Linked DNA regions of Brasilonema sennae CENA114. The protein of the gene in region 1 binds, or shares a complex with, the protein of each later gene. Links are inferred from orthologs where the notes say so. Each region holds a gene or a part of one and is shown on either strand. Other genes may lie near its edges.

Evidence for each region.
Region 2: the proteins of tsaD (region 1) and tsaE are in contact, whole or in part, in a crystal structure (PDB 6N9A), measured with the Thermotoga maritima proteins. The link is inferred for Brasilonema sennae CENA114 from one-to-one orthologs. Residues at the interface, in WP_004082750.1 of Thermotoga maritima: Cys10, Asp11, Arg49, His50, Leu82, Gly84, Gly135, Gly136, Glu154, Thr155, Leu156, Asp157, Asp158, Ser159, Glu162, Asp165, Lys166, Arg169, Leu170, Tyr175, Lys213, Thr214, Leu217, Tyr218, Gln221, Arg222, Asn324; in WP_004082108.1 of Thermotoga maritima: Leu37, Gly38, Lys46, Lys57, Val59, Lys60, Ser61, Thr63, Phe64, Thr65, Leu66, Met67, Val69, Pro71, Tyr82, Arg83, Leu84, Asp86, Asp88, Phe89, Asp93, Ile128, Asp130, Glu131, Arg134.

Annotation. Positions count from the first base shown.
Region 1 is NZ_CP030118.1:1,818,014-1,830,349, forward strand. What follows is about bases 5,214-8,070. They hold tsaD (tRNA (adenosine(37)-N6)-threonylcarbamoyltransferase complex transferase subunit TsaD), read right to left. Parts: upstream 7,243-8,070; coding sequence 6,184-7,242; downstream 5,214-6,183. Other genes in these bases: DP114_RS07695 (alpha/beta fold hydrolase), read left to right, coding at 5,214-5,852; DP114_RS07705 (Photosystem I reaction center subunit III), read left to right, coding at 7,548-8,045. In the rest of the region: DP114_RS07665 (alkaline phosphatase D family protein), read right to left, coding at 1-319; DP114_RS07670 (L-threonylcarbamoyladenylate synthase), read right to left, coding at 642-1,274; prmC (peptide chain release factor N(5)-glutamine methyltransferase), read right to left, coding at 1,390-2,304; DP114_RS07680 (Tic22 family protein), read right to left, coding at 2,329-3,138; DP114_RS07690 (GNAT family N-acetyltransferase), read right to left, coding at 4,056-4,607; more of DP114_RS07695, read left to right, coding at 4,923-5,213; psaJ (photosystem I reaction center subunit IX), read left to right, coding at 8,085-8,219; DP114_RS07715 (photosystem I reaction center subunit XI), read left to right, coding at 8,267-8,782; DP114_RS35710 (hypothetical protein), read left to right, coding at 9,023-9,145; gmk (guanylate kinase), read right to left, coding at 9,510-10,109; extracellular matrix/biofilm regulator RemA, read right to left, coding at 10,274-10,543; DP114_RS07730 (PsbP-related protein), read right to left, coding at 11,389-12,045.
Region 2 is NZ_CP030118.1:3,835,283-3,847,591, reverse strand. The notes cover bases 3,265-6,094. They hold tsaE (tRNA (adenosine(37)-N6)-threonylcarbamoyltransferase complex ATPase subunit type 1 TsaE), read right to left. Parts: upstream 4,996-6,094; coding sequence 4,534-4,995; downstream 3,265-4,533. Other genes in these bases: DP114_RS16330 (gluconeogenesis factor YvcK family protein), read right to left, coding at 5,280-6,094; DP114_RS16340 (phosphatase PAP2 family protein), read left to right, coding at 3,435-4,547. Also shown: DP114_RS16360 (tRNA nucleotidyltransferase/poly(A) polymerase family protein), read left to right, coding at 1-60; lepB (signal peptidase I), read right to left, coding at 113-745; DP114_RS16350 (dihydroorotase), read left to right, coding at 1,006-2,328; DP114_RS16345 (hypothetical protein), read left to right, coding at 2,801-3,082; more of DP114_RS16330, read right to left, coding at 6,095-6,674; crossover junction endodeoxyribonuclease RuvC, read left to right, coding at 6,847-7,338; DP114_RS16320 (response regulator transcription factor), read right to left, coding at 7,589-8,299; DP114_RS16315 (hypothetical protein), read right to left, coding at 8,427-8,567; DP114_RS16310 (CPP1-like family protein), read left to right, coding at 8,978-9,607; DP114_RS16305 (HAD family hydrolase), read right to left, coding at 9,662-10,360; hppD (4-hydroxyphenylpyruvate dioxygenase), read right to left, coding at 10,748-11,923; DP114_RS16295 (peptidylprolyl isomerase), read right to left, coding at 12,047-12,309. UniProt on the Escherichia coli protein: Required for the formation of a threonylcarbamoyl group on adenosine at position 37 (t(6)A37) in tRNAs that read codons beginning with adenine.

The DNA.
Region 1 (12,336 bases):
CAGTGCCTTTTGCTACTATATTTTTCATGTTGGGATCAGTTGCGACTTCCCAACGAATTGGCACATTCACAGATGGCATTCCACCGCCTTGTAAAGGATTGGGAGCCAGACGAGTCCAAAGCACCACGCTATTAGGATAGGGTTCACCTGACGCTACACCAAGCGTGAAGGGATAACTGGGAAATGGAACTTGGGCGATGGCTCGTTGATTGAATTGGCTGGCGATCGCCAAACCAGTCAATGCCCCAGCCCCAATAATTAAGTTCCGTCGCTTGACTCGGCTGTACAAAAACCGCTCAAAATTCTGGTAATCTAACATCTTTTTCCCCTGAGTAACTCACAAATCAAGGCAGAGGAACAGATGATCCAAAGCATCCAGGGTAAGAATTAACAAACCACTAAACCAATATTTCAATCGTCGATATCACACTCTTTTACAGCGAGCGCCTTTTTTGTGCCTAAATCAACCCGTCGAACTCACGTTAATTCAAAGAACACCAGACGATCAAATTTTCCTGCTGCTTCAAGGTATCAACTGTTGCAAAGCCCGAGTTTAATTTACCAGTCAGACGTTAATTCCTAGCAAAGGAACAGTTAAGGCTGTTTGATTGAGCAAAATTCAGGGTGTAGGGGTGTCGGGTTCAACTAAAGATTTCTATCTTCGTAGCACCTTGTCGTAAAACTTGCCAATTGTTTCCAGTCCATTTCACAACAGTCGAAGGAACACCATCTCCGTGTACCTCGTCTTTTAATTCTGTCGCCGCCAAAGTCAAAACATCAGGAAACTGTGCCGAAATTTCTGCCATTGTTTGTAAAGGAGGTTGACCTGATAAATTGGCGCTGGTGGTTACAAGAGGACCTGTTTGCGCCAAGATAGTCTGGGCAATTCTACAATTAGGCACTCGAATTCCAATTGTCCTGTCAGGAGTAAGCTTATCCTTGTGAGGATCGCAATCTCCATCAGAAATAGAAATTATTTCTTGTGGTACTCGCTTGGAGGCAGGTAACACCAAAGTCAGTGTTCCTGGCCAATATTTCTTGGCAAGTCCGTGCCAAATTTCATACTCTTGGTCACTACCCGTGGTGAAAGACCAGATTTCTTCAGCAGTCGCTGCCATTAAGATTAAGGGTTTATCTCGACTGCGCTGCTTAGCTGCGTAAATTAACTCTCCTTGTTCGGGTATTGCTGCCAATGCCGGAACAGTATCTGTAGGAAAGCTCACCAATTTACCAGCACGTGCGCCTAAGATAAGGGTGTCTAAAGAAACTTGCATGAACAAAACTCAGAATTGCGAACCCAGAACTCAGAATTTAGTGAGCACTCACGACAGTGGACAGTGATCGATTCACTGTTTAGTGTCGTGAGTTCTGAGTTCTTTGTTTGTGATGTTAGCTCTTTCTATATGCCAGAGCAAAGCGCTCAATGCCAGCTAAATCTTTATGAATCTGAATGTTACAGTAACTCCCTTGATTGTGCAACATTTCTCCCACAGCATCTGCCTGTCCTTTCATCATCTCAATCAACCAAACCCCACCAGAGCGTAAATAGGTGGAAGAAATTTCTACCAAATGGCGGATGCAATCTAAACCATCTATGCCACCGTCTAAAGCTAAATGTGGTTCATGCTTAACAACTTCAAGCTGTAGGGTAGGTATGATGTTAGTGGGAATATAGGGCGGGTTAGATATCATTCCGCTGAATTGACCTTTAAGCGATGCTAAAGGTTGCCACCAAGAACCTTGGTAAAATTGAATACGCTCCCCAAAACCTAAATTTTGAGCGTTTGCCTTTGCAACCACTAGCGCCTCATGACTGTAGTCAACAGCGTGAATGATTGCTGTGGTGAAAACGTCTGCTAATCCAATGGCGATCGCCCCACTACCAGTTCCCAAATCAGCCCAGTGTCCTTGCTCTAAAGACGGTGTCACCTTACTGTTTCTAGCAGCAGCGACAGCTAAATCTATCAAGTACTCTGTTTCTGGTCTGGGAATCAAAACCGCTTTTGACACAGCGATTTTATACTTTCGCCAAGGAGTTGCTCCTGCAACATATTGTACTGGCAAGTGTTCATTTAAGCGCTGCTGCCAGAGTTTGTCTAAATCCTCTAAAGATAATTTCAAAGGAATCTCAGCCTGGTTTTTGTATGATTCCAAGCGTAATGCCAAGCGGTCTAATCCAGCGACTTCTTGTAGTAACCAATCGACTTCAGTAGGTAAAATAGCAGTGGCGTTGGCAGCTTGAATCGCCACGTTACGCCACTGCCAAAGTTGTAAACCAGTTACTGATAACTGCTTATCTGCCATGCCTTTATACTATCAGGCATAAGTTTATTTCTTTTTGGCAGGGGGGTTTTGACTTGCACCACCACCTCGCTTGCTAACGACATACTGCATGCTCTCGGTAGATGGTACTATGGCGACTTGGCTGAGCCAAGTGTCATTTTTCTCTTTCAAAGTTTTTATGACTCCCTCTATGTCCACAACCTGAATATCAGCCTTGGGAACTTGTTGCTTGACCTGGCTTAATAAATTTTGGGCGTCTTTTTGACTCAAGAACAAAGGAATAACTTCCTTATTGTCAGTCTTCCGTTTGACGGATACATATCCTTTATCTGGAGATCTAACAATAAAAACAGGCACACTTGGGAACTGCTTAACTTCTTTACCGCTTTGGCGCAGCAATGTTACTGCTCCTTCTAGATCTTGTTTTCCAGGATTAAAAGCAAACACTAGGTTGTTTGGTTTCTTGGCATTTTCTTGAAGTTTCTGATAAATCATCCCCAAAGGTACTGGCGTCACTTGCAGGCTTTTTAACATATCTGCCATTTTTGGATCTTTACCTTTGACATTCCGCAGTTCGTTAATAAAAGCCTGAGCTTCCTGCCCACTCATAAAAACGTCTGTCACCGTAGCTTGTTTATTTTGAGCGTTTTGCGCATTTGCGGCATTGTTAGGCACTGTACGAGTGAGAGGCACACCCTGGTTGTTAGTAATCAAAAAGACTGGTACTGGATCTAATTTTTCTTTAATTTGTTGTTCTGTCAATGCGATTACTGGAAGATTTCCGCTAAAAACAGTTGTTAGCAGAGTACTCCCAACTAAAGTCAATGTTGTGCCCCAGCGAACTAATAAATTCATAACTACTCCTCGCATCAATTTCTCTAAAATCAAGTCTGACAATATAGTTGGATTTGCACAGTATTAACCAGTTCTAGATATATTACCTTCTTTGCTCATTAACTGTGCTGTTTTCGGTATTTCAATTTCGCCCTACTAAACAATTGCGCTCGAACGGTAGATGATTGCTGTAATTAACAAAGGCGAAAAATGTGCTTTTTACTTCAAGGGTGTCTTCTGCCATTCTATTGGCTTTTTCAGCTATGGTTGACGACAAGAAATATAAGATCGTTCCTTCTAGATTTGCCGCAAAATGTCTCAAGCTTTACAGATTTCCTTTCTTGTGGGTTTATTCAATGCTTGGAATTTATTTTGGCTAATAGAAAATAAGAAATAGCAAAGCAACATGACTATTGCTTCCGGGAAAATATGCAATTTCAGTGTACATTGTCTGACAAATCAAACAAATAGTTGTAGCACAATCCAGTTTTGACTTTTTGATTTAATTTTTTGATGGTATATCCAAAAAATAATGTAAGTCATTTATGTATGCTTGAGTCATTTGCACGCTCAACCTAAGATAACAGAATTTGAACTGATATCGTGTTTGCTTGCGCTAATTGGTTGCACTATATAAATAAACCCTAGACCTGTATTCTGATCTAGGGTTTACTATTCATCTATAAGATCGGGATGACAGGATTTGAACCTGCGGCATCCTGCTCCCAAAGCAGGCGCGCTACCAAGCTGCGCTACATCCCGATTAATTTGTTATTCTAACTTAGTTGTTGCTTTTTGGCGACAATCAATAGCTTTTTTTAGATTTTACTTGATTATGTTGCCAAATGTTCACCCACATCATACCATGCTTTTTTGCTTTTTGTAAACTGTTGCGTTCCCTATACATAGACTTATAACAGTAATGTCTCTGTTAAAAATTAATGAGGGTACCAAAACATACCTTTGATGCCTTCTGGATCGGACATAAACCCCAAACCCCGATAAAAATCTAAGACATGGGGGTCAGCAAATAGAGTCACATTACTAATTTCTTCGCTCCTGAGTTTTTTGAGTACATATTTCATAAGTGCCTTTCCCAGTCCTTTTGCTTGAAAGTCTGGGTGAACTACCACATCCCAAATTGTGGCATTAAAGGCATGATCTGACGTCGCACGGGCAAAACCAATAAGTCGCCTTTTGTTTCCTCGCACTTGCCACATAGAAGCGACAAGAAAACTATGCTCTATAGCTTTTTTTACCTTTCGTAAAGGACGACGCGACCAACCGACGGAATCGCATAGTTCCTCTAGTTCATACAGGTCGAGATCTCGCTCCGTACTAAAAACTATGCGAGTTTCCTGCTGATGAACTTCGCCAACACCATTCAAGTCTGAGTTACCTACAGTTTCAACTGCATACTCTTCTGAGGGTGTTGTCCTAGTTGTTGAGTTAGCTTCTGATGTACTAAACCAAGTTTTCCAAAAACCCATGCCAACGTGGTTCAGGTAGTATATACGAGGTGGTTTTGACAGATAAGAGTGCTGATTCACTTGTGATTCAACTATCTACGTTGTATTCCGCAACACATACAGTTGTTTTGTCTGTTGGCGGAATTTTCCGATGACAGTAGTCATCAAGGGTGCATCTTACACTAGTCTTTTTCAACTTTAGCATTTTGTTGTGGAGCTAAGAAGAAATTAGCTAAAACGGAAACATTATTGTGTATGACACCAGAATTCATGTGCCTCCATTTTCCAATCTCCTTATCTTGCCAACTCCCGAACTGAACGGGGTACGATAGAAATATGGCAACCATCGAAATCTTGGGCGTTCCACACGCATACGAACTCACAGCTCCTACGAACTACCCCGACACTTTAGTTTTTATCCACGGATGGCTCAATAGCCGTGGATACTGGCAACCTGTAATTTCTCGGTTGTCAGATGATTTTCAGTGTCTGTCTTATGATTTAAGAGGTTTTGGGGAGTCGCAACAGAAATTAAAAACTGATTTTAGTCAAGAACAAAATTATTTCAGCCAAAGTACTAAATCTAGTCGTGCAGTTGTTGATTCCTTTGATTCTGTGTATACTCCAGCTGCCTACACTCAAGATTTAGCAGATATTCTCAAACAGTTAAATGTCAAGAGTGCTTGGTTGATTGGTCATTCTTTGGGAGGCACGATCGCCCTTTGGGGTGCTGCCCATATGCCGGAATGTGTCAAAGGAGTTATTTGTATTAACTCTGGTGGTGGGATTTACCTCAAGGAAGCTTTTGAGCAGTTTCGTTCAGCCGGTCAGCGGTTTTTACAAGTTCGCCCTAAATGGCTTGGGCAATTGCCCCTGATTGATTTACTGTTTACTAGAGCGAGTGTAGCACGTCCTTTGGAGCGTAATTGGGCACGGCAGCGAGTGATTGATTTTGTTGTTGCCGACCCAGAAGCTGCTTTGGGAGCGTTGCTAGATTCTACAACAGAGGAAGAAATTAACTGTTTGCCACAGTTGGTTGCTCAACTTAAGCAACCAATTTATTTTTTAGCTGGTGCGGAAGACAAGGTTATGGAACCTAAGTATGTCCGTCATTTAGCTAGCTTTCACCCTCTTTTTTCTTACTGTGGTGACAATGTGATCGAAATTCCTGACTGCGGACACTTAGCAATGTTGGAACAGCCGGATGCAGTTGCTACTCATATTCGCTCTGTTGTCAAGAATCAATCGTCAGTCGTCAATTGTTAATAGAGTCACTGAATTTTGGATTTTGGATTTGAAATTTTAGATTGACAAGGCAGCTTTCGGGTTGTTGCTTCTTACCCGTTCGCGTAGCGTCTTTGGAGGAGATAAGCTGCCGCTGACTTTGCGTCGGCTTGAAACCCTTTTTTAGAATCTAGATTTTAATCCAAAATCCGTCAATTAAAGAAAAGCCGATTTAAAGAATTGAAAACCAAGATCTGGAAGAATTTAAGCCTCTAGTCCCACGGCTCAACTCAATCTTCTAATCTAAAATTTAAAATCTAAAATCCAAAATTCGGGAATCCAAAATCTAAAATCTAAAATTGTCTCGGTCAAGTTAAAGATTATCTGTACCAATTTGATACAACTCCATAACTTGGCTCAGCGCTAACCTAGAGTGAACGCCTAAGGTCAGAGGCGAAGTATGACCTCTGTTGAGGTGGTCAGCAGCAGTACAACCAATCATAGCGGCATTATCAGTACAAAATTTTAGGGGAGGGAATAGCACGCGTAGGTTATGAGTTTGTGCTGCTTGTTGTAAATGTTGTCTTAACCCACTGTTGGCTGCTACGCCTCCACCAACAGCAATGGTGGAAAGACCATAATCTGTAGCACAAGTTATTGCCCTTTTGGTGAGGGAGCGTGCTACAGTTTCCTGAAAACTAGCCGCCACATCTTTTGTTGGTAAAGACTGTCCATCTTTCTCAAATTGCTGTACCAACCGCAACACTGCTGTTTTTAACCCACTAAAACTCGCATCATACCGATGATATCCACCTTCTGGTAGAGAAATTTTCCCCTCTGGTAATGTAAAAGCTTGCGGATTTCCCTGCTTTGCTAGCTTGTCAATTACGGGTCCGCCAGGATATCCCAAATGTAACAAACGTGCTACTTTATCAAACGCTTCACCCGCAGCATCATCACGAGTTTCTCCTAGGGTTTCATACACACCACAATCTTTGACGTGAATCAAGCTTGTATGACCACCAGAAACTAGTAAGCTAAGAAAAGGAGGCTCTAAGGTTGGCTCACTTAAATAAGTTGCATAAATGTGACCTTCGAGATGATGAACACCCAAAAATGGCTTGTTATGTACCATTGCTAAGGTTTTGGCGGCAGTTAACCCGACCAATAACGCCCCAACCAACCCAGGAGCACAAGTTGCGGCGATACCATCAATTTTGCCCCAATCTACTTCTGCTTGTTCCAGGGCAAGGGCTATCGCCCCATTTATCGTTTCTAGATGCTGCCGGGACGCCACTTCCGGTACAACTCCACCATACTGCTGATGAACTGGAATTTGCGAAGCAATAATACTACTACAAACTTGACGATTATTTACAATTGCCACGGCAGTTTCATCACAGCTCGTTTCTATTGCTAAAACAGTTGCCATTGCTACAATAACATGGTAAGTACAAAGGAGCTATTCAGCTACAGGTGTTTCTCTTGCACAAAAGGCAGCAGGTTACTGAGTGCCCGGTTGTGAGTAAAATTATAGAAAAATTTTACTTATAACTGACTTGTGAACTCAGAACTTCATAAGAACTGGTTTGAGAAGCTTTAACTTTTATTTACTTCAACTTTACTCGGTTCACGCGCAAGAGTATCATGACATCCTAGTTCTACAAATCAAGATTGTACAAGCCGCTTCGTTTTGTACAAAAAACTTTTTGTTTCGTAATAAAAGGAAACAATTCCATGCGTCGCTTGTTTGCTTTAGTTCTAGCTATTTGTGTTTGGTTCAACTTTTCCCCACCAGCTTTAGCGCTTGGGGAGAATCTTGTACCATGTGCTGAATCTCCAAGCTTTCAGGAGAGAGCAGCATCTGCCCGGAATACAACAGCTGACCCCGAATCTGGGAAAAAGCGGTTTGAGCGCTATTCTCAAGCGCTGTGCGGACCAGAAGGTTTACCTCATCTCATAGTAGATGGTCGCTTAGATCGCGCTGGTGACTTTCTGATTCCTAGCATTCTTTTTCTTTACATCGCTGGTTGGATTGGCTGGGTAGGTCGTACCTACCTACAGGTCATTAAAAAACAAGGGGGCGATGTTGAACAAAAAGAAATTCAGATTGATGTTGCTCTAGCGCTTCCAATTATGGCATCAGGCTTTGCTTGGCCAGCAGCAGCAGTACAACAACTACTGTCTGGTCAACTCACAGCCAAAGATGAAGAAGTTCCTATTTCGCCGCGTTAATTCAACATCACTCATTCACACATTTTGGAGTATAGATTCATGAACCAAAATCATTTTGTGAAGTTTCTTTCCACAGCACCAGTGATCACTACCATATGGTTGTTCATCACTGCTGGCATTTTGATTGAATTTAATCGGTTTTTCCCTGATTTACTTTTCCATCCCATGCCGTAAATTACGGAGAAAACTGCCAATACTTTATTGAGAGGCACACAGAACATATGCAAGCAGTAGATGCGTCAAAAAATCTTGCCAGCGATCCTAGAAATCGCGAAGTTGTTTTCCCTGAATGGCGCGATCCACAACGGGGCAACTTGGAAACACCGGTTAATTCTTCTCCCTTAATCAAGTGGTTCATCAGTAATTTGCCCGCCTATCGTCCAGGGCTAACTCCTTTCAGGAGAGGACTAGAAGTTGGGATGGCTCATGGTTACTGGGTTTTTGGTCCATTCGCCAAACTCGGTCCCCTGCGCGATACGCCTAATGCCAACTTAGCGGGATTACTGTCAACCTTGGGCTTCGTAGTCCTTATGACTGGAGTCATATCTCTATATGCAGCTAGCAATCCCCCTGAACCAAGCGTGACTGTGACTGCACCCAATCCTCCAAATGCTTTTAAATCTGGTGAAGGTTGGAATGGCTTTGCCAGTGCTTTCTTAATCGGTGGTATTGGTGGTGCAGTAGTCGCTTACTTTTTAACTAGTAATCTCAGTCTGATTCAAGGTTTGTTTGGCTAATAAGTGTTCTGAGGCATGAGGTCATAATACCTCTATCAAAAAGCCGCCAGACAGATTACAAAAGATAAAGGACGCAAGGAAAAGGTTTACGTAACTTTTTCTTGCGTCCTTTAGTTGTGACTTTACCTCCAACAGCGTCAACCCCCTAAGCCCTTCGGGCACGCTACGCGAACGGGGGAATTCAAAATTCAAAATTCAAAGTTCAAAATTAAGAACTCTACGGACGCCAGGTGCTACCCTATGGCTGACGCCACGCCTTACGGCTATCGGGAAGCCGCCCTCCGGGCGTCTACAAGTCGGGGAACCCGAACGCCAGATACCTCTAGGCGACTGCGTAAGCGCAAGCGCACGCCAAGGGCGTAAGCGCAAGCGCACGCTAAGAGCGAACGCGTAAGCGTGTCCCTTTGGGACTTACGCGTAGCGTCTGGGCAGGAGATACCCGAAGGGCACTGGCTCCCCAATGCACTGGCTCCCCAATGCACTGGCTCATAAATCCGGGGCATTGAGTCATGTTGCTGCGCATTTTTTATACCTCTATTCATAAAATTAAGGGGCTTGAAACCCTTGCTCAAATTCAAATGTCATTCCAAAATTCAAAGAATTTAAAAATTTTCAATTCAAAATTTCTTGATTATTTTTGAATTTTGAATTTTGAATTTGAGCGTTCGCCCTTGGCGTGCGCCTCTGGCGCTCAGCGAGGGTCATAGGAGGGTTTTACCAACGAGTGTTAACTCAGTATGGCTGCTTCTATGGAATTGAGAGCGCTTTCAAAATCGTCATTAACAATTTGAATATCAAACTCATCAGCAGCATTTATTTCTTCTTGAGCACAGCGCAGACGACGGGCGATCGCCTCATCTGAATCCTGTGCCCGACCACGTATTCGTTTTTCTAATTCACTCATAGAAGGCGGCAAAATGAAAATACTCAGGGCGCTAGGATAACAAGTGTGAATTTGTCGTGCTCCTTTTAGCTCAATTTCTAGCACAACCCTTTTGCCAGAGCGAATTTGGTTCATTACGGCTTCTCGCGGAGTGCCGTAATAATTACCAGCAAATTCTGCCCACTCCAATAATTCGCCAGCAGCAACCAATTCTTCAAACTCTCTACGGCTGACAAAATAATAATCTTTGCCGTTCGTTTCCCCTGGACGAGGAGAACGAGTCGTCACCGATACAGAATAATGCAGTTGGGGATGACGCTGTAAGAGCGATCGCATTAAAGTGCCTTTGCCAACTCCACTTGGACCAGTCAAGATAATTAGCTTGCCTGTTGGCGGGCATTCTTTAGTAGTAGCACCACTTTTAGTGCTGATAACTTGCATCATCCGTTTAACCTGTGAATTAATTAGTAGATACTATTCATTGGCCATGAGTCTGACGACTCCTGACTAACGAAATTTTGTAGCCTAGGTGACATAAAACCACTGTTATTCACATGGTACTGCTGGTATGGCGCAAATAGGCGTGGGACTATAGATTTAACCTTTGCTCAATTATCTACAGCTTGATGGTGATCACGTGTGATCACAAAGCGATTCGCTACCGTTTCCGGTTGAATCGCCGAAAGAATAACGTGACTGGAATCAGTGATGATAACAGCCCTAGTACGACGACCGTAAGTTGCGTCGATCAGTTGACCGCGATCACGCGCATCAGTGATGATCCGCTTAATCGGGGCAGACTCTGGACTGACAATGGCAACTACTCGGTTGGCAGACACGATGTTGCCAAAGCCGATGTTGATTAACTGAATGTCCATAAAAAAACTGACGCTAAACGCGGTGAGAGAAGCTTTTAAAGAACTATTCTTTATGTTATCTACAAAAAATAGGAGTTACAACGCTTATACTTACGTCAGTCTTCGTTTTTAAGTTCATTAATCCCTTTTTTAGCTATTTCTGAGCCAAGAATACTAAAAATCTACCTAAAGGAATAGGCTCATATAGGAATCCGGTTTGATTTGGTCAGACCAGTGCTTGATGAGGGTTTCCCGACAGAGGCATCTGGTGAGACAGCGCTATGCAGTCCTTGTCTCCCGACAGAGGCGATTGCGTAAGAGTAAGCGCAAGCGCACGAATCGAGCGAACACGTAAGCGTGTCCCTTTGGCACTTACAAAGTAGCGTCTGGGCAGGAGATACCCGATAGCCCTCCGGGAACGCCCGTCGCCTGCACAGGAGCCAGTACTTGATGAGGGTCTCCCTCATTCTGGCGTTGGAGACCCTACCAAGAGCGCGCTTACTCACCCTAAGGCGTGGCGGAGCGCCATAGGACGTTCGCCGTAAGGCGTGCGCTCTGCGCACACCCGAAGGATCACAGAGTAGAGATCCGTAACACGGAACTGTACCTAGTTTTACAAAAATCAAATAGGAATTTTATATGAATTCAAAAAATAATTGCAATTTTTGTATTTTAGCTACAATGCATTAACCCAACGCTACAACGCTTGTAAAAGTTGGGTTGGGTTTTGCATTGTTCTAGCCAATCTACGCATCTATGTATTTGGAAATCATTTCTGAACTCATAGAAAATCACCTGCTAGCTATTGTTTGTGCAGTGCAACTCGAAATCACAAAGCCGTAGACAATTTTAGAATGTTAAGTTTATCAACTCAAAACTTTGAAGGAGGAGTGTATCTTTTCAAAAATAGGTATGTAGTTTGAATTGTTCCTTGTGTAAAAAGTAGTAATACAAGCGGTATTGTTGTCTTTATAAGGTAATAAAGTAATCATTGTTTCTGTTTCTCTACCAGAATACCACATCCTCATACCATTTTTACCATCCACATTAATTTTTTCCTTTTTAACTAGCCTTTCTCCATTTTCTTCAGAATAGCTGAGGTTTTCAGTGAAAGTTGTTTGAATTTTTTCGGAAATAATTTGAACATCAGTTTTAATAAAATTTTGGGTAATTATTCCTCCACCTCTTATTGCCATTTTTAGATTTGTAATATAAGCTAATTCACTACAGCTTCTTGTCAAAAACCACCCGAGTGGATAAGAAATAGAATATACTTTGTTTTCTACATAGGTTTGAAAATTTGTGAAAACTGAATTAATTTGAGACGCTATAACAGTAGAAGGCTTAAGTTTTCTGATTATCTGTTGATCAGTAGAGAGTGATTGCCCTATCGTCATTTGAGAATATGGCGTATCAAGATGCTGCTTGAGCTTTGTAGTAGCTAAAGTTTGATTAGCGAAAGTCTGAACACTGACAAGTGTAACTGTGAGCAGAAAAGTGTCTACCCATTTAACTAGTCTCATAATTTTTTATCCTCAATCTTTAATTTGAAAAAAAGTAAGAATTGGTGCTCAGATTGAATATTTGATTTTAATCATCAAAGCTATTGCGTTTGCAAAATTCTAATTTGATTGATTTTCTTCTTGAAGAGGTTGGCGAAAAGCAAGCAAATAGTTATTTCTACAAAGTTGAAATAACACAATGATGACAAGTAAACGGGTATCACTTGTAAATGACACTCTCATCTCAATGCATCTATAGCAATCCATGCGGGAGTTGTGAAATTACTCGTTGAAGTAAAGAACGCTTAACGC
Region 2 (12,309 bases), 2.0 Mb from region 1 along the record:
AAGATTTCCACAGCAGAACAAGCTATAAAGTTTGCTACTAGGTTGTTAGGTAATGATTGAAATTTCCTTAGAGAAAAACGGACTTAAAGTCTTTTGTCAAAATCTTCTGTAATTATGGATACAGTGGGGTCTTATCTATTCCTCCAACTTGACTGAGAGGCCAAAAGCGAACGATCGCACGTCCAATAATATTCTCACGCGGAACAAGACCCCAGCAACGGCTATCATAGCTACTATTGCGGTTATCGCCTAACACTAAGTATGAGTTCGGGGGTATCGTGACTGGTTGGGATAGGAAAGACGGTTGCGGGCCTGATGTACAAACATCAACGACTGTACGCTGTGTCGGTGATAAATACTTGTCTTCTGAAAGAAGTTTGTTATTTATATAAACTTTACCATTCCTGAGTTCAATCTTTTCTCCCGGTAAGCCAATGACACGCTTAATAAAGGCATCTTGGTACTGTTCTCTTTGTAGTTCTTGCGTAGGAGAAAATACTACAATGTCACCTCGTTTTGGACTAGAGACTTTATAACTTAATTTATCGACAATAATCTTATCTGCCTCCCACTGATTTGGAGATCCATGCAAGGTTGGTTCCATTGAACCAGAAGGAATCCAACGAGCTTCGGCAACAAATGTGCGAATTCCTAAGGCTAGGACTATGCTTAAGATCACTGTCCTACTAAGTTCTGCGAGCCAAGAATTATTGGGTGCTTGGTGACTAGAGTTATTTTTAGACACTTGATATGCTGTGAAATTACAAAAGTAATGGCTTTGGTGCAGGTGATTCACTTGCCTCAGCAGGGATGCTGTATTTGTTTATCTTACACTTTGCAAATTAGGTGTTAGGGTAATGTGGTCATCTTGAGGGAGTTTATTTATTAAAATTTATAAAGTTTTTGTTACGAAAAACACAAAATGCCTGCAAAGAATCCAACTAAGTTTAACCTATATAAATAGTTATCTGTCACGCTCAGTTCTTTTTTTAACGCAGTAGATTCATGTCATCTCCTACCAGTTTGCTGATTCGTCGCGCTCGAATAGTTTTACCCAATGGTGAATCGGTTGTTGGGGATGTGCTGACAAGCCATCGCACAGTAGTCGAAGTTGCACCAGAAATTTCCACCACAACGCCAACTATAGAAATTGACGCACAAGGGTTAACTTTGTTGCCAGGAGTAATTGATCCACAAGTCCATTTTCGCGAACCAGGGCTGGAACATAAGGAAGACTTATTTACCGCGAGTTGTGCTTGTGCCAAAGGGGGAGTCACTTCCTTTTTGGAAATGCCGAATACACGTCCTTTAACAATTACTCAGCAAGCTCTTGATGATAAGCTACAACGAGCCTCACAAAAGTGCTTGGTTAATTATGGCTTTTTTATTGGGGCAACGACAGACAACTTGCCTGATTTGCTTTTGGCAAAGCCAGCTTGTGGAATCAAGATTTTCATGGGTTCAATGCATGGACAATTACTAGTTGATCAAGACGCTGCACTGGAAGCTATATTTTCTAAAGGCGAACGTTTGATTGCTGTTCATGCTGAAGACCAAGCCAGAATTAATGAACGTCGCAAGGAATTCGCTGGAACTCATGATCCAGCCGTTCATTCCCAAATTCAAGATAATCAAGCAGCGCTACTAGCAACTGAGCAAGCATTAAGACTTTCTAAAAAATATCAACGTCGTTTGCATATTCTGCATATGTCAACTGCAGAAGAAGCAAACTTGTTGCGTGAGGATAAACCAAGTTGGGTGACAGCAGAAGTGACACCCCAGCATTTGTTGCTTAATACCACTGCGTATGACAAGATTGGTACCTTGGCGCAGATGAATCCGCCTTTGCGATCGCCCCACGATAATCAAGTCCTTTGGCAAGCTTTGCGTGATGGCGTGATTGATTTTATTGCCACAGATCATGCACCTCATACAATAGATGAGAAAGCTCAAGAGTATCCAAACGCTCCCTCTGGGATGCCTGGTGTAGAAACTTCTCTACCTTTGATGTTAACCGCTGCAATGCAAGGACAGTGTACCGTAGCTCAAGTTGTTCACTGGATGTCACAAGCGGTAGCCAAGGCATATGGTATTCCAAATAAGGGGGCGATCGCTCCTGGTTTTGATGCCGATTTAGTTCTTGTAGACTTGGACACTTATCGTCCTGTGTTACGCGAGGAATTATTGACCAAATGTGGTTGGAGTCCTTTTGAAGGCTGGAATTTAACTGGATGGCCTGTACTAACTATAGTAGGTGGTCAGATTGTATATGAAAAAGGCAAGGTAGATACAAAAGTGCGGGGTCAAGCTTTAACTTTTAATCATTAGTCAAATTATTCTGCTTTGCTCTGTAGAATTAAGAGAAAGACTGTTTGTTTCTGCCTACTACTTGTCGACTTTTAGCACTTTTGATACTTATACTGAAAAGTTTTCAGTTTTTGCAATACAACCGGGATTAGGATTACGAATGTCCGTGTTAACCCCACAGCTGCATCTATAATCGTTAGTTATCAACCAGGTGTGATTTTAGATCAGCACATGCGAACAGCCAGAGGCTTGATGCTGCGCGTACGCATCTGGTCAATCTTAGTGACGTTCTCCCCACCGCGTCGCGGATGGGGCTTCTACAAGTCGCCTTGTAGAAATTTCCTGCTAAGCCCTTCGGGCACGCTGCGCGAACATTGGTGAACCAGCGATAATTAGATTTGCATCCTCTTATCCCCGGGAACGATACCTCCACAGGCAGTTTAGAGACTTCGCTCCTGACATACCACGGAGTCTTGTTATGTAGCGAATCCAAATGAATTCTATGTTTGAGTTACGTTTCCCAACGTTTGCACTGTTCACCTACAAAGTAGTCCGTTTGTGTCAAGTGGTTGGTCGTCACCAATGCTGCCTCACTAGAGCTTCTAATTGCTACGGGCATTTATATGCTACCACGCCTGTTCTAACCATTCCGGATACGTTGAAAAATGTTCGGACATCCTTTGAGGATGTACCTCATATTTTTCCCGCTATCCATCCCCACTGCACGGTGGATGGGGAATTCCGCCGAACTGCGTTAAAACTGCGCCAAAGATAGTTTTGCCACCCGAAGTAACAACAAAATCTGTTATGAAAGCTATCTTTAATGCTCTGATTAACCTAATTGACAGTACACAACATCAACCAAGCGCTTAACACTATTATGTATCGGGTACTCTCTAGCGCTAAAACCATGATCCAGAGACTAAAATCTGACCATGTTTGTCTTGCCTAACAAGCGATGACGATTGCGTTCTCCTCATGGAGATGGTACACAAACCGCACTGCCTTATGCTTGAACTTTCTGCGGTCTAAAGACACCCAAAAAGTTTAAGATTGATATCATTTCCGGTTAATGTCCCACCAGTCAAATTTTAATACAATTTGACTAGAATCAGCTAAGTAGAAAAATGGGTACTCATCATAATAACTTCCTCAATCAAAATCCTTTAGTTCGGGCAATACACACTGCTGTAAAAGGAAGAGCTAGATATAAGGTAAATGGGCTTTATCGTTCGGAAGCTCTCAAAAGATATCTTGAATTGCGATTATCGGAAGAGAAAGACGTTAAACAAGTGCGTGCCAATCATGATACAGGAAATGTTCTTGTTCTTTTCCACTCAGATTTAAGTGCAAATGCTATAGCCTGGCTTCTTGAAAAAATTGTCTTGGATTACACAAAACAAGGCAGAAAATTACCTCTAAGGACATCTTACATAAGCATAGCGCCAGAAGAAGCAATAATATTACCTATAAACAAAAGAAAATTAAATAACTTGACAGTTGGTGCTCAGAAACAAGAAAGCACCCAAACGCGTGTCAAAAAACAATTAGAGCAAGCGGGCAGTCAACTTATTTTAACATCAGGAACAACTGTGTGCACTCTTGTTTTATGCACCGGACTGCTACATAGATATGGTCTTGATGAACGCATTTTACTAGCAATTCAGAAGCTGCATACGCCACTTCTTGATCGCATTATGGTTGGTATCACTTTTCTTGGCCAACCAGTCGTTTTGCTGTTAATTTGTTTGGGATTGAGAATAGGACTACAGCGTTATAATCGTCGCACTCAAGCAACTACCTTGAGCATAGCTGCAATTGGTGCTATGGGTTTAACTTTTTTCCTAAAACGGCTGTTTGGTAGAGCACGTCCCGACTTGTGGGACTGGATTATTAATGTAGGTCATCACAGCTTTCCTAGCGGTCATGCAATGGGGTCAATAGTGATTTATGGCTTTGTAGGCTATATTTTGGCAAAGGAATTTCCTCAATGGCGAGAACAAATTTTGGCCTTGACCGTTGTCTTAATTGTTGCAATAGGTTTTAGTCGGCTTTATCTTGGTGTACACTGGCCCAGTGATGTAGTAGCTGGCTATGCGGCAGGTTTAGTGTGGTTGATTGTCTGTATTAAAAGCTTGGAACTATGGCAAAAATTTCAGTCATCAGGTAAAGATCTACACACAATTTTCGGACTGAGAGATTCACACAAAGCTGAAAAGGTACAGATTACATACGCCTAGTAACGATTTCTTCACTAAGAACGCAATTATGGGGTGTAATTTCCATTTGCCGAGTTTTTTCATCTCCATAACTCAAGCGTACACTGAGATAGCTGTCTGGTTTATAGGGCATACGTTCCGCCCACTCAATCGCGACAATTCCTGGTGTAACTTCAATGCCTTCCCAGTAGGTTTCTAAGTTTAATGCGGGGACTTGATTTGATTCCAAACGGTATAAATCCAGATGGTAAAGGGGAAGACGTCCCTGTGTGTACTCGTTAATCAGGGTGAAAGTTGGGCTGACTATTGGATCAGTAATGCCCAAGCCTTCCCCGATCCCTTGTACTAATGTCGTTTTGCCAGCACCTAAATCACCTTCTAGTAAAATCACATTACCAGCATTTAGTGATTGAGCAAGAGTTATTCCAAGCTTTCGCGTCGCGGTTATATCTGCCAGAAAAATTCTCATCATCACTCACCCCCCCCTTGGCTTAATTCAAAATAACGACTATGTCCTACACGCAATTTACAGCTTCTTTGTAGAAGGTGCTAAATTAAAAATTATTTTTGTTGGTGCAGCTTGTTCCTAAGAACTACTCTAAATCAGTGAATTCGTTTCAGATCAGGTTTCTAGCTATAGACTGTTGCTTAGGACAACAATCAATTCACAATGTACGCGCTTTAAAGGCGTGTACCCCTGGCTTGTGCTAACGAGTTTGGCCACTACTATAAATCCCCAACTAAAAATGTCTTTTATTTGGAATTTTGAATTCTGAATTTTGAATTGTTTAGATGCCCTCCACTGTACCACCGCCACAACACTCGTGCTAATTGTTGAGAGTTATGACGCACGCAACCTGTTTCATCTTCATGCATCACGTTAGCTATCACAATTCGGCGTCCCAACTGAGCTATGGCTTCTCGATCTAAGAAAACAGGATGGGAGTTTTGTTGAGCATACCGCGTCAGTGCGAGTTCGCTAGGAGATTTTTTGTGTACCAGTACGGCATTAAATAGTGGTCTACCACAAGCAGCATCAATCGCCCTAATGTGATCAGCAACAGTGTATCCCTGAGTTTCTCCAGGCTGTGTCATTATATTACAGATGTAAATGCGTGGTGCGTCCGAGGCGGCGATCGCATCAGCAATTTCTGGTACTAACAAATTGGGAATGACGCTGGTGTAAAGACTACCAGGACCCATAATAATGTAATTAGCTTCTTTGATTGCCTTGATAGCTGCTGGCAAAGCTGGCGGATTTGCGGGGATGCAGCCAATTTTGACAATACTACCACCCGCTTCGGTAATTTTAGATTCCCCTTCTATATGGCGACCATCGGCTAACTCAGCCCAGAGGCGCACATCGCTGAGGGTTGCTGGCAAAACTTGTCCTCGAATTGCTAGGACTTTAGAACTGGCGGCGACACCTCTTTCTAAATCGCCAGTAATGTCACTCATCGCCGTCAAGAACAAATTGCCAAAACTGTGACCAGTCAAACCATCCCCAGCTTTAAAGCGGTACTGAAACAGTTCTGTCAGTAACTTTTCTTCGTCAGCTAATGCTGCTAAACAATTACGAATATCTCCTGGTGGTAGCACGCCAAATTCCTGACGTAATCGCCCTGAAGAACCCCCGTCATCAGCCACAGTGACAATCGCGGTAATTTTGGCGCTGTAAACTTTGAGACCTCTAAGCAATGTGGAAAGTCCCGTACCACCACCAATGACTACAATTTTTGGTCCCCGGTACAATCGGCGATGTGCCAGCAACACATCAATGAGATCCTCATCACCTTCTGATCTGAGTACCTGAGTAATTGAACTTACTGTCCGAGTTTGTCCCCACAGAAGCAACAACAAGCCGCCTACTATCACCAAAGGACCGCTGATGTAATACGGTACAATATCGGTGATCACTCCCAGAATGCGCCTCAAAAACTTAATTGCCCAAAAAATTGGCGTTAGCCTAATCCAGATAGCTAATCCCAGACTTGCTAATATCATGCCTCCAAGACTGATGAGCAACCATCGTTTTACTGATAGTCCAGGGGACAACCACTTGAACCACTGGTTTACTCGATAGGAAGTGCGACTGCGTGACTGCTTTTGCAGCGCTTTAAGGGCAAGTCTTAGAAAACCAATTGACATACCTGATTTATAGCAGTATTACTAACAATGATTAACAGAAAATGTATACCACCTGGTTGAAATTCGGATGTGGAATTGTTACAGTTTTCAATCCTATTGGACTAAAGGTACATAGTCTAAATTGCCAGTATACCGAGTTAATAGGCTTTGTGGTCAAAAAAATAACAAGTCAATGGAACAGCGAATTTTAGGAATAGATCCGGGACTAGCAAGTTTAGGATTTGGGGCGATTATATGCCAAAAAAATCAAGACAGGGTGCAAGAAAATTCACTCAACCTACTCGACTTTGGTGTTATCAATACGCCAGCCAATACAGAAATTGGACAGCGGCTATGTACGTTATACGACGATTTACACACCCTGATCAAAGAATTTCAACCTGAACTGGTAGCAATAGAGAAATTCTTCTTCTATCGTATGGCAAATACCATCTCCATTGCTCAAGCGCGGGGAGTGATCATGTTAGTTTTAGGGCAACATGAATTACCAACAGTAGAGTTCACTCCTGGCCAAATTAAGCAAGCGTTAACCGGATATGGTAACGCTGAGAAACAGGAAGTTCAGCAAGCTGTGGCGCGGGAATTGAATTTAGAATATATTCCTCATCCAGATGATGCAGCTGATGCATTGGCTGTCGCGCTGACAGCATGGTTTCAGATTTAGTTGTCTTTTGCGAAAAATCAGGCAAGTCTAATGTAGAACTGAAAACTCAAGGATAGAGTGTTTCATCTTTAATTCGTTTTTTCTTTCGCCCCAGATCTTGAAGTTAAGAGACTGAGGCCTTAAAACAATGCCTGATTTGTGCTTGTGCACTAGATCTGATAAAGGAGTTGTATGAAGGTTACTTTTTAACCAGATTCGCCAGTAAAATATCTGTGAACCACAGTTTTGGCAATCTTTTAGGTTATAAAGATTATTCAAATTGTTGAGCTTGAGAAGAAGATTCAAACTTATATCCGACGCCTCGTACAGTTTGAATTAATGCTGGTTGGCTGGCATCAATCTCAATCTTCTTACGAATTTGACCGATATGGACGTCTACAACTCTTTGATCGCCGACGTACTCATAGTCCCAAACCTCCTGAATCAGTTCAGAACGCCGCCAAACTCGACCAGGATGGCTAGCTAAAAAATGCAACAGGTCAAATTCCAAAGCAGTTAAAGGCACTGGTTGAGTGTTAAGCGTAACTTCCCGCCGTACGGGGTCAATCATTAGTTTTTCAAATACTAACCTCTTCTGTTCTGCTGTAGTAACAACACGCTGACGCCTTAAAATGGCTGCTACTCTTACTTCCAATTCCCCTAGACCAAAGGGTTTGGTCAGATAATCATCAGCACCTTTAGAAAAGCCGCGAATCTTGTCGGCTTCGTCTGCACGACTTGTTAACATCAGTACAAAAACTCCATTACGGCTTTGCATCTCTTGGCAGAGGTTAAATCCAATCACGTCCGGTAAATTTACATCTAAAATTACCAAGTCTGGGTTAAATTGCTCAAACAGCGCTAGAGCTGTTTTACCATCTTCGGCAGATTCTACCTGATAGTTTTGCCTAATTAAGAAGCGTTGGATTAAGTTCCGAACCGCAGGGTCGTCATCAACTACAAGAATCTTGGCAGGAGCCATGACCATCACTTTGCACAAAAATTTATAGGATAAAGCGCGAATTCCATCAAGAAAATGGTTTTCGCATTGGAGACAATATGTATCTACAAGGCCAAGGTATGATTTCCCTGATTATTTAAATACTAGTTTAATCAGGATTATCCACAATTAGGGCGTAAATATTTTGGTAATGCTGCCCATTGCTCCAGTATTTGACTTTTTTGTCAATTTTGTGTCCACAAAGCAAATCCTCTAACCTTAGCCACAACACCTGGTTCAACTCGGACACAAGCTTATCCCAGATGTGCGATCTTAAAACCCTTTAATTTTAAATCGAGATGTGACTTCATGGCACGAGAAAGCAAAAGACTCTTATTTACAACTCACGTTTAAGTGCTGTAAATTGTTGAACCTGAAATACAAGAGATTTTTTCATCGTAAAATTGGCTTTTAGGTATTTTTTGCTTAAATTCTAGAGTAAAGCCCTACTTAATCAACGACATGAGGGGATACACGGAGCTATGCCTATATGTTAAAGTGGCTATAGTTAAAATTAGCAAACTAGTGTGGCTTGCCTGTGTTAATATCCGGGTGAACTATACGAATTGACCTAAACCAATGTTTAGGTCAAGATAAAAATATAGTATTTTTTGTTTAGCAAAACATTGCCGCTGACTTAGGCTAAAGTAATAAACTCCCATGAGTGACGATCACAATCCATACGAAAAACTTGGGCTATCAGAAGATGCGAGCTTTGATGAAATTCAAGATGTTCGCAATCATCTATTGGAGCAACACAGTGGCGATGCTAAACGTCTGGAAGCCATAGAAGCTGCCTACGACGCAATTTTAATGGAGCGCTTAAAGATGCGCCAGGAAGGCAAAATAAAAGTGCCTGAACGCATCCGATTTCCAGAGCGTCTAGTGCCATTGCTTCCAAAAGAAAGTCAAACTCCTCGCCAACAGTCACCAGCGTGGTTGCAACGCATTCTAGATAAGCCAACATTAACAGATACTTTGTTGCCTGGAGCTTGGTATGTTGGATTAAGTGCAATTAGCGTTTTTTACCCAGCTGGTAGCGATCAAGTATTGCAATTAACATTAGTCCTAGGGGTGTGTATCAGTATTTACTTTCTTAATCGTAAGGAAAAAAAGTTTGCTAGAGCGGTTTTGTTAACGCTAGTTGGTCTGACTACAGGCTTACTTGCAGGAGGGTTGGTCGCCACATGGCTTATTCCTCAAGTACAGATTATGAATGTGACAGCAAATCAGTTTTCTACTATAGTCACATTCGTCCTATTATGGTTAATGAGTAGCTTTTTAAGGTAAATTGGTTTTTGAATAATAGGTCGTAAAGAACAGATTTCTTAATCCAACTCCAGTTCAGCTTGTTTGTTGTCGGGTTGTTTCTAGAGCTAGATTTACAGCAGAACTAAGATCCTGGACAATAAAATTTGGCTTGTAAAGTTGTAGTTGAGAGCGATCGCGAATGCCACACTCCACAGCTATCATCTTAATGTTGTGTTTTGTGGCAGAAATGATATCAGCTTCTGTATCCCCCACCATCCAGATATCCGTGGCAGGGGGGAGTTCTTGTATTGCCCGTTCCATCAACAAAGGTTTATCATCAATGTCACGGGTTTTGACATAGTCGTTACTTAGGCAGTAACAACGATTTTCTGGGAAAAATCTCCTTAAATCGTGTTGGTTAAAGGCATAATCTAATTCCCGAAATCGACGCATTGTCATAACTGCTAAATCAATTCCTGCCTGTTCTATTTTTAATAAAGCTTCTACAGCGCCAGGAGCTAAGCTGTCATAATGAAAGTAAGGTTCTGTGTGCACAGTTTTTCGCCGCAACTGAGAAAATTCTTCTGCCTGCGCTTCATCTAAACCAGAAATCATACCAATTTTTGTTTCAGAAACGCGCGATCGCTTCAACTGCCAGAATTCTGCTTTTCCTAATTGTTGTACCTGTTGGTTTGGACGTTGGATTTCCTCCAAGCAAAATTGGTAAACACGGTAGTAGCGCTCAGAAACGTCAATAATAGGACCATCAAAATCTGTAATTAGTCTTAACATTTTTAATTAAAATGTAATGTTTACTTACAGAATATCCCAAATCATGGTGTTTTATGCGCTTGAAAAATTGATCAGTCAATTTTAGATTTCTAATATGTCATATCAAATCCGCTTGTATCGGAATTACTTCTCCTTCCTCTCCACGCCAGTCACCTCTGTCGGGAAACCCGTCATTCGCGCTGGATCCTCAGCGTCCTCTGCGTCTGGAGCGGTTTTTTAATCATTCAAATGCTACCGGATTTTATATCCTACTAAATTTTAAGACCAGTCATGAAATTGAGAAAAATGAGCCTGCCAAACTACTTAAGCCCCAGAGGCGCATCCTAAGCTTAGCCTACCGGATCACTAAGGGTCTTGTGTGAACAGCCGACTCATTTTTTGAACATTTCATCCCAGACTAGCGCGTTTGATTTGTTCATTTTCAATTGCTGCAAATAAAGTCCGAAAATTACCTTCACCAAAACCTTGAGCTTGGTACCGACGCTCAATAAACTCAAAGAAAAAAGTCGGCTGTCCAAAGATAGGCTGGGTAAAAATTTGCAATAGTACAGGAGTTATATTCTTGTTCGAGTTAAAACAAATTTCTTCTTTCCAATCTACCAAAATTTCCTGTCCAGCAATAGTATCCAGTTCGTCGCTCGTAATGGGAAGTCCTTTTCGCTGTCGAATTTGTGAGTAGTAGTCTTTAGGAACTGGGAGTAACGATAAACCAGTAGCACGGAATTCGGCTATTGCATGAACTATATTGCGTGTTCGTAAAGCGATATGTTGAATTCCTGATCCTCGGTTTAGGTTCAAAAATTCTTGAATTTGAGAATTGGCTGAACCTGGCTGATTTATTGGCAATTGTACATCACCGTTACCCGAAACCATGACCTGGCTATGCAAGCCAGAGCGAGATGTTTGAATATTAAACCTCTGCTGTCCCTGAAAATTAAGGATATTTTCGTACCAAGCCACTGCATGCTCTAAATCACCTGCGTTTACATTTAGCACGATATGGTCAATGCCGGTAAACCAAGAAGATGAGGAGGAAAACAGGGAAGGATGTTTTTCTACACTGCCACACCCTTTGATTATCTCACTCTGTGTTTCTCGCTGTTCTGTCCCCCTTTTGGTTTCTATCAACGTATGTGTAAGGGAACCCCAAGCAGCTATTTTGCTGCACTTAATATATTCCTGACCATATTCGTATTGCTGGATGGGTTGCAGGATTTTCGCCCCGTGGACTCTGGCAAGGGAAATAATTTCTTCTAAATTTTCAACACAAAAAGCAACATCTGCCACACCAGCCGGGTGGTGGCGCAAAAACTCAGCCACTGGACTGGTGGGTAATAAAGGGGAAGACAGTAAAAAGTAGATTGCACCACTTTTGAGCACTTGCGTGCAGGTGTCAAAGGTATTATTCTCCCCAGCTTTCCAACGAATGTTGTCTACCTTTTCGAGAAAAGTTGGAAATACGGCAGAACTTTTCTCGACTACTTGAAAACCCAAATGGCGTACAAACCAATCGCGCCACACTTTGGCATCTTCGACATAAAAGTGAACGTGATCAATTTTCATGCTCTTTGAAAATCCAGCACAATTGTTTATCTGTTTGTAAATTTTGCCTCTTTTAGTGGATTTTCAAGTCATTCCTAAGCAAGAATCTGGCTGGTTTCTTTAACACAAGTGAGGAATGAAGACTCATTGAGCTTTGTCTGGGTTAAATACTTGTGGAGGTACATCAGAACTGCCAACACCATCTTGTTCAGTTTGAAGTTTTGGAGAATTCGCCTGTATATTTTGTAAATTTTCTTTTAGCTGAGTTTGTAGCCAGTGTTCAAATAGTTCGTTGAGCAGTCGCTGTCGCATTTCTTCATCTAACTGAGATGGCAAAAGCTTTTCTAGACGTACAACCACAATCCAATCCCCCAAAGGTGTTGGTGGTAAAAGTTGACCAGGCTGAA